DNA from 4 places in the Pseudoalteromonas sp. BSi20439 genome. Region 2 is predicted to be linked to each of the others. Evidence: predicted binding sites of a transcription regulator. Region 2 holds the regulator's gene; each other region holds the start of a gene.

Region 1 (2,206 bases), on a different contig from region 2:
TAAGCTACAAGATGAAGTTGATGCATTTAATAGCCGAATGAAAAAGTATGAAGAGCGACTATATAGCCAATACAATGCCATGGATATATTAGTTGCTAACCTAAACTCGACAGGAGGTTACTTGCAGCAGCAATTAGCTAACCTACCGGGTGTGGCTAAAAAGTCTAGCTAAACAATTAACTTTGTTTAGCAAATAAAGCCTGGCTTATGAGTCAGGTTTTTTTATGTTTGTTCGATTGTTAGTAACTAACTGTGTTGTTTTATAGTGAGGTTTGAGGAAATAAAAATACAGAGTGAAAAATCTGCTTAATCACTCTGTAAAGGGGAATAAAATAGGGGGTTAGCTAAGGCAAGAAGTGTTTTTAAATATTAGATTTATACTTATTTACAGCTTTTTTATTTTTTTGATTACCAACTATTTTAACCGCTAATAGTTGCTTTTGATTATCTATTTTAACAGATAGCTGTTCTATTAGGTTAATTAAAAACTCAAGTTCAGTAGCTGAATAATGAGTTTTTTCTCTAGAAAGTGAGCTACTTATGTGAATATCAAGTTTATTATGAATATTCAGCGCTTGCTCAATATCCCAATCTTCTGAGTCAGCAATCAAACTTACTAGCTCATTGCAATATGCTCGAGTCTCACTATCTTTAACTTGTGAGCTTGTAACCCGATTTAAAGACATTACAGTTGTGGTTCTCTTTGTTCGAATGGAATTGCTTCCCAGCCTGACTTAATCTCTTTAATTAAGGTAATTACTTCATCAATTTTATCAATGTTGTTTTCAAGGTTTGCAGTTAATAAGCAACGCTGACAGTAATCGTACAAAGAGTCTAAGTTAGTTGATACTTCATTATTGTCTTCAAAATTTAACACTTGCTGCAACGCACCAAGTAGCACAATACAATCAGAGATTGCGTTGCCTTTTTTTTCTAACTCTTTACGTTCAATAAATCCTTTTGCAGCAGAGAGCTTGCCAACAATATTTACAAACACGAGTTTGACTTGATCATAAGGTGTCATCTCTTTAACGCTGCTAACTGTTATTTGACGGTATTTATTGATTGATGCATGAGCCATAGGTAATTCCTTAAATTTTAATTACATGTTCAGAACTCTAAGCAAGTTTAGTTCCAACATAAGTTTGACTATTACTTTATCGGCCAAAACAGTCACACCTTTAAATAATAATAGCAGTTTTTATGAGTTTTTACTGTGTGAAATCGTATCATTGAAAATCGCATTATATGTCGTTTAATTCATCCTAAGTATGTATGTCACTAAAACTACCCAGGCAATTAATAGTTATAAAGTATTGACTTTGTGCGGCCAGTGTCTGTTTTTTGGCGTTAATGTCAAAAAATCGCCGCTATTGCTTGCATCCAAACCCAACTGGCTTACAATTTGATTAATAAAACAAATTAGTGAAATAAATGGCTCGCTAAAGATGATCTTAATTTTAGATAATAATAACAATCGCTCTATTGGATTATACGCATCGCTTACTTTTATTGGTGAGGCGGTACAGTTGCAAACAGAAGCTGACTTTGAACAGGCATGTAGCCACTATCAAAACAAAGAATGTATTGTGGTGTTAGGTGCTTTGCAGTCTTTAGATCACGAAAGTTTAATTAAACGATACCCAACATTTCCTTTTTTACTCATTGGTGAAACGCTTAAACCTTTGTTGAGTTTGGCTAATGTTGTGGGGTTGATATGTGAGCCATTTACTCATGAAATAACCACACAGCTGTTACACGACTGTCAGCAATATCAGCGCATGTTGCCGCATGAACATAAAAATAATAAAGAGAAAAGCACCTTTGATGGTCTTGTTGGTGAAACCAAAGCCGTAAAAGATTTACGCTTTTTAATTACGCAGGTTGCTAAAACCGATGCTAACGTACTTATTTTAGGTGAGTCGGGCACAGGTAAAGAAGTAGTTGCCCGAAACGTACATTTGCTTTCTAAGCGTAACAAAGGCCCATTTGTACCAGTAAACTGTGGGGCAATTCCTGCAGAGCTACTAGAAAGTGAACTATTTGGTCATGAAAAAGGCGCGTTTACTGGGGCTATTTCAGCACGAAAAGGCCGTTTTGAGTTAGCGCAAGGTGGCACGCTATTTTTAGATGAAATCGGCGACATGCCACTGCAAATGCAGGTTAAGTTACTGCGAGTGCTACAAGAGCGCAGCTATGAGCGCGT
Region 2 (2,206 bases):
TCATACGACCATGTGGAATTGCAATTCCTCGGCCTATACCTGTGCTCCCTAGCTTTTCTCTAGCGGTTAACGCGTTGAGAATATCTTGTTGGGTTAAATAGGGCAGTTTATTGTGAGCCAATTCACTGATAAATTCTAAAATTCTTTTTTTACTATTAAAAAGGACCGCAGCTTTACTGCAGTCCTGACAGATAAGTGAGCTTAGTTTCATAGTGTTAGTGTCGAGCAAGTTTCTCTTTGTGTTTAATTACTTGACGATCTAGCTTGTCAATCAGCGAGTCTATAGCGGCATACATATCTTGATGTTCAGTAGAGGCAAAAATTTCAGCGCCACTAACATGAACGGTTGCTTCAGCTTTTTGGTTTAGTTTTTCTACATCGAGAATAACATGCACATTCGTTATGTGATCAGTGTGCCTCTGCAGCTTTGCAAATTTACTATTTACGTAGTCTCTAAGCGAGTCAGTAATATCTACATGGCGACCAGTTAAGTTCAGTTGCATAAACATTTTCCTCTTTGTTGTACGCCTTAAATCAAACTTTTTCGTTGATTCGACGGGGGAATAGCTAGAGATTCGCGATATTTTGCAATAGTTCTCCTTGCTACTTTAATTCCTTGCTCTGCCAATATATCTGCAATTTTACTATCACTCAATGGTTTAGCTGAGTTTTCTGCCGCGATTAATTTTTTAATTAATGCGCGAATTGCTGTTGATGAACATTCGCCACCGTTTTCAGTGCTTACATGGCTTGAAAAGAAATATTTAAGCTCAAAAATACCCCGTGGTGTATGCATGTATTTTTGCGTAGTAACACGCGAAATAGTCGATTCGTGCATTTCTACCATTTCTGCCACATCATTAAGCACCATAGGCTTCATCGCCTCAGGACCATGTTCAAAAAAGGCCTGTTGCTGTTGCACAATACAGTTAGTTACTTTAAGTAGCGTGTCGTTTCTACTTTCTAGACTTTTTATAAACCATTTTGCTTCTTGCAAGTGTGAGCGAATAAACTGGCTATCACCACTTGATTTAACAGTACGTGACATAGCCGCATATTGGCTGTTTACCCTAATTTTAGGCATGCTATCAGGGTTTAGTTCAACCACCCAACGCCCTTTAATTTTTTTAACCGACACATCAGGAATAACATACTCTGACTCTTCTCTGACAATAGTGTCTGCCGGTTTTGGGCTAAGGGTATGAATTAACGTCATGATCTCTTTAAGCTCATCTTCTTTGAGCTTAGTTTTTTTCATTAACGTGCGATAATCACGTGCCGCTAGTAAATCAATATGATCGGTTAAAATCATTTTTGTTTCGTTTAAAAAAGGCGTGTCTTTATCAAATTGATTAAGTTGAATACACAAACACTCTTGTAAACTACGCGCGGCTATTCCTACTGGATCAAATAATTGAATACGCTTTAATACCGCTTCTATTTCATCAAGTTCAACTTCATCTTCGTCGTCGTTTTCTTGATTAAAGCTTTCTAAAATTTCTTCACAGCTAAGGGTTAAAATACCTGAGTCGTCCACGGCTTCTACTATTGCAATCGCAATGGCTTCATCTGTAGGACTAAATGGCGTCAGTTGCAATTGCCACATTAAATATTCATGCAGCGTTTCAGTTGAAGAGCCTTGATAAATTGATTCATCTTCAGGCATCGGTCCCGATGAAGAGGCAGGTGCTGCGCTCATGTATTCATCCCATGTAACGTCCATTGCCATATCATCGCTAATGGTGTCTTTGCTCATGGCTTCGCCGCTGTCTTGCTCATACTCGCTAGGTTTTTCGTCAGCTGAAGCACTTAGCGTTGATTCATCGTTATCGGCTTTTTGTTCGTTTTTACCCGCAGCATCTTCGCTGTAATCTTGTTCTTCAACTTCAAGCAAGGGATTGCTATCGAGCGCTTCTTGAATTTCTTGCTGGAGATCCAATGTACTGAGCTGCAATAAGCGAATTGCTTGTTGCAACTGTGGAGTCATTGTAAGTTGCTGGCCCATGCGCAGCTGTAATGATTGCCTCATTTATCTCTAACAATCCTTTTAAATTACGGTCTGTTGACCTTTACGGATTAAAATTTGTTCAAACTAGGGGCGGTTTAATCGCGGCGCGAGGTTTGTAACCTAGTGGGCTAAGTCAAAACCGAGCAACAAAAAGTAAATCGTCCCTAGGCAGAACCCGAAGGCCAGCGCCTGTTTGGC
Region 3 (2,206 bases), on a different contig from region 2:
ATGTATTACTGCGATATGGTGTTATTTTTTGGCGATAATATAAATCGCATGAATTAATCCTGGGAAATAGCCGAGCAAGGTTAGCAGAATATTTAACCAAAAGTGCATCCCTAGCCCCACCTGTAAAAATACACCCAGTGGTGGTAATAAAATAGAAAAAATAATCCTGATAATATCCATAATTTAACCCTTCTAACGTTAGCAAAGCAAAAAGCCCAGCAAGGCTGGGCTTTTAGTATAGTGTATTATTCTGCAATAACAGTTAATTCATCAACTACTTTGCGAACATCTTCAGCGTTCTTAGCAATTTCCATCGCTAATTGCTTTTCAGCATCAGACTCAACTGAACCTTTAAGAGTTACTACACCATTATCGGTATCAACATCAATGTCTGTACCACCTACTTCAGAATCAAATAAGTATCGCGTTGTGATGACTGTTGTGATTTTGGCATCGGTTAAATCACTTTCGGTATCGTTACCCATCATTTTAGAATCATGCTTCTTCATGTCGGTGTTTTTTACCACAGTTAGACTGTTTTCAACATCAGTTACACCATCTAGGCTTAGCACGAGTTCTTCAGCAAGTTCTTTATCTACATCGCTGTTTACTTTACCTGTCAGCATTACCTTGCCGTTTTTTACGTCCGTGTTGATATCAAAGTTGTTTAGATTGGTGTTCATCAGCAGTACTGTTTCTGCCTTTCCATCAATCCAAGCATCTTTGCTTTCGTTTTCCCAGCTGCTTGCTTGAGCGCCCATTGCGGTTGTTCCTAATACTAGGGCTGCAATCATAGACTTATTAAATGTTTTCATAATCGTTCTCCTTTTGATTAAAGACACTTGAACTAATGCGAACATCGGGCCAACTATTTTTACACTTAAATTTCAATAACTTAAATTAAAACTACCGATACTGACTTAAACCTACAAAGTAAACATTTACAGACCATTGCGTAAAACTTTCTCGAATAGCGAAACTTACTAAATAATTGTATATTTGGTTAATCTGTCGTTAATATAATAAAGGATGAAAAAACAAAAAAACATAAAGCAATGATTTTAAATGAATTAATATTTGGTATAAGGCTTGCTTTGAACTAGCCAGCAACCTTAAAAGGATAATTTAAATGTCTGTTAAAATTGAAGACCGCCCTATCGAGCAAGTTCGTGAGCAAGTAATTGATCAACTCATTTATAATTACAGCCATGGTGTCATTTCTGTAGAAGCATTTGAGAGGCGCTTAGACGATGCAATGGCAGCGAGTGACAATAGCGCGCTTATGGCCCTTGTTGAAGATTTAACCTTAAATACTGACCAGCAATATAAGGCACAAAAGCACTCGCAGTTTGCACCTAATTATAGTGCGCAGCATGAGACTGATGAAGAGCCACTTACATTAAGAAGCATTCTTGGTTCAAGTGAACGAAGCGGCCAATGGGTAGTGCCTCAAAACATTTATATAGAAAACTACATGGGGTCAATCAATCTTGATTTTACGGATGCTATTTTTACCCACCAACATGTCACTATTCACGTTAATTGTTACTTTGGCAGCGAAGAAATATATGTACCTGAGCACGTTAATGTAGTTTCTAAAATGTTTTGTATTTTAGGCAGTTTTGAAAATAAAACTGTTTCACTCAATAAACGCCAAGGGCCAACGATTCAAATTGAAGGAAAAACTGTTTTAGGCTCTGTGGAAGTTAAAGTTAAGCGCACTATTAAAGAAAAATTTATTAGCTTTGCAAATGATCTGAAAACTCAACTTGGCATGAATGGTAAACATTATTAAATATGCTAAACATTTGATGAAGCCAAAATTGTTGGCTTCATTCATATTATAAGTCGTTATTTCGCTCACTTGGTACATCACTCATGTACTCTACAAACTCAATCTCAAACCCTGCGGGATCAATATAATAAATGTTCTTTCTAAATGGATTTACAGCGCCTTGCTTACTTATTGCAAAGCCTGCATCCTTTAAGCGCGCTATTACTGCATTTAAATTATTGGTTATATAAGCAAAGTGTGCCAAACCAATTTGATGCCCTGATAAGTCACGATTTTTCCCTTCACCGTGATCGCTTATAGCAATATATTGATCGTTATCACCAAAATGTACCCAGCGCCTTGCTTTACCATACCAAGTTCCTTCTCCCTCACTTCTAATTGACCAATAGGGAAATGCTGCTTGGTAAAACT
Region 4 (2,206 bases), on a different contig from region 2:
TTTCCTGCTAAGTTAAAATTAACCGAAGAGCAACCGCCCTTTGAAGGGGTGATAAAAGACATTTCGCTCACCGGTGTTATGTTTGATATTAAAACTACTCAAGAACTCGATGAGCTAAAAGATATGCGCTGTACGGTTGTATTTGATGGCGAGACTCAGCATGAGGGGCAAATCTGCAGTGTAAAAAAACATGCTAACGGTATCTGTTGCGGAATTCGATTATTTGCCAGTGAAGAGCAAATGAAAACACTAATGGGGGATCACTTCATTGACCCAAGCGCGCTTGAAGTTGAAATAGCTTAGGGTCTGTTATCAAGTTGAACAAGCTTCTAATATAAATATCAGCAGGCTCCTGCGATTTCATGATTTCGTCATTTTGCAACAAATAGCCTTGTGCGGCTGTTTGTTTTAAACGCTATGTAAAATTTATTTTTTAAACTATTTAAAAACAGTAACTTAAATCTATTTTTTAATTGTAGTTTTTTATTTATAACAAAATAAATCTAAACTCACCTTCCTTTTTGTTTAATTAATCCTCTTTTTTAGCGGTTGCTAATCGACTGTGTGGTGTTTTCCTTAAACTCAACTATTTGATTTTTAATGTTTTAATTTTATTGCCTCATCTACTGTTGCTAAAAAGCAACAAAATAACGAGTTGAATAGCGCCATTTTCAGCTAGATACAGGTTAATTTATTGAAAATTATGGTTTTTATATTGTTGGCATCGAAGTTGTAATAGTCAGGCTGTATTGAACGAAACGTGATTTAAAGTAAAACACTTAATCGCATAAAACATAAACTTTGAAGGAAGATTGATTATGAAAAGCATTAATAAAACTTTAGCACTTATCGCATTAGCTTCTTCATCAGCGGCTTTTGCAGCAAGCGACTTTGACACGCTAGACGTTGACGGCAACGGCGCAATCAGTCAAAGCGAAGCATCAGTAGATGCAAAGCTAATGAGCATGTTTTCTGAGCTTGATACTGACCAAAACGGTGAGTTATCAAAAGAAGAATTTTCTAAAGCATAATCTTAAGCAATTAACGTTTTGGGAGCTTAACCTCCCACATTATTTAAACGATTTTAAGGAATACTCATTATGAAAACATTACACAAAACATTCGCACTTATCGCATTGGCTTCTTCATCAGCTGCCTTCGCAGCAAGCGACTTCGACACGCTTGATACCGACGGTAACGGCGCTATTAGCCAAAGTGAAGCATCAGTTGATGCAAAGCTAATGAGCATGTTCTCAGAGCTTGATACAGACCAAAACGGTGAGCTATCAAAAGCAGAATTTTCTAAAGCATAAGCTAAGGCTAGGCATATTCTGAGTTGCCAAAGACAACCTAAGTAGGCAAGGGAGCCTATGAAAAAGAATGACAAGGACGGTAATAGCCTGACATTTCCAATAGCACAAAGCATTACATTTTGAAGGATTAAATTATGAAAACATTACACAAAACATTCGCACTTATCGCGCTAGCTTCTTCATCAGCAGCCTTTGCCGCTAGCGACTTTGACACACTTGATGCCGACGGTAATGGGGTTATTAGTCAAAGCGAAGCTGCTGTAAACGCTGATTTAACCGCCGCATTTACTGAGCTTGATACTGACGGCAATGGTGAGCTTTCTAAAGCTGAGTTTGCAAACTTTTAATTTTTAACTTTTTTCATTGCACAGGGATCTCAGAAAAGGATTTCCCTCTTTAAGGAGACTTATTATGAAAGCATTAAATACAACGCTAGCGATTTTAGTATTAGCGTCATCATCAGCGGCATACGCAGCAGTAGACTTTGCCTCTTTTGATAGTAATGGCGACGGTGTAATTAGCCAGCAGGAAGCTGCGTCTAATAAACAACTAATGAATATTTTTGATGACTTAGATACTGACGGAAATGGTGAACTTTCTAAAGAAGAGTTTGCAAAAGTACAATAAGTATTACCCCATCATACTCCACTAAAGCCGCTTAATAGTCAGCGGCTTTTTTTTGTGCTTGTTGATTACTTAACTCAAGCAGTTTGATTATAGAAAAATAGCGCTAACTTGGAATAACTTTTCAACCACGTTAATGTGCTTCTTATCAATTAAGAACATAATTACATGATCGCCTGATAGAATTATCGTATCGTCGTGGGCAATCAGTACATCGTCATTACGTACAATTGCACCTATTGTGGTACCTGCTGGCAATTTAATATCAG

Evidence for each region. Region 2 encodes sigma-54, which starts transcription at its own class of promoters, with help from an activator protein. Its sites were predicted from a motif close to GTTGGCACGNNNNTNGNNT; they were not measured.
Region 1: the regulator sigma-54 is predicted to act here: its motif matches at 1,121-1,139, upstream of fliS (flagellar export chaperone FliS).
Region 3: the regulator sigma-54 is predicted to act here: its motif matches at 1,077-1,095, upstream of P20439_RS09260 (LiaF domain-containing protein).
Region 4: the regulator sigma-54 is predicted to act here: its motif matches at 718-736, upstream of P20439_RS11780 (EF-hand domain-containing protein).

Annotation. Positions count from the first base shown of each region.
Region 1 covers NZ_BADW01000187.1:3,403-5,608, forward strand. Annotated here, with positions in the region: gene fliD (flagellar filament capping protein FliD) at 1-172, shown strand, start outside; gene P20439_RS14865 (hypothetical protein) at 363-686, opposite strand; gene fliS (flagellar export chaperone FliS) at 686-1,081, opposite strand; gene P20439_RS14875 (sigma-54-dependent Fis family transcriptional regulator) at 1,449-2,206, shown strand, end outside.
Region 2 covers NZ_BADW01000055.1:41,721-43,926, forward strand. Annotated here, with positions in the region: gene ptsN (PTS IIA-like nitrogen regulatory protein PtsN) at 1-211, opposite strand, end outside; gene hpf (ribosome hibernation promoting factor) at 216-503, opposite strand; gene P20439_RS05380 (RNA polymerase factor sigma-54) at 530-2,029, opposite strand.
Region 3 covers NZ_BADW01000099.1:72,227-74,432, reverse strand. Annotated here, with positions in the region: gene P20439_RS18230 (YqaE/Pmp3 family membrane protein) at 22-180, opposite strand; gene P20439_RS09265 (BON domain-containing protein) at 246-815, opposite strand; gene P20439_RS09260 (LiaF domain-containing protein) at 1,130-1,795, shown strand; gene P20439_RS09255 (VOC family protein) at 1,842-2,206, opposite strand, start outside.
Region 4 covers NZ_BADW01000136.1:27,230-29,435, forward strand. Annotated here, with positions in the region: gene P20439_RS11775 (flagellar brake protein) at 1-303, shown strand, start outside; gene P20439_RS11780 (EF-hand domain-containing protein) at 819-1,031, shown strand; gene P20439_RS11785 (EF-hand domain-containing protein) at 1,101-1,313, shown strand; gene P20439_RS11790 (EF-hand domain-containing protein) at 1,448-1,660, shown strand; gene P20439_RS11795 (EF-hand domain-containing protein) at 1,725-1,940, shown strand; gene trkA (Trk system potassium transporter TrkA) at 2,028-2,206, opposite strand, start outside.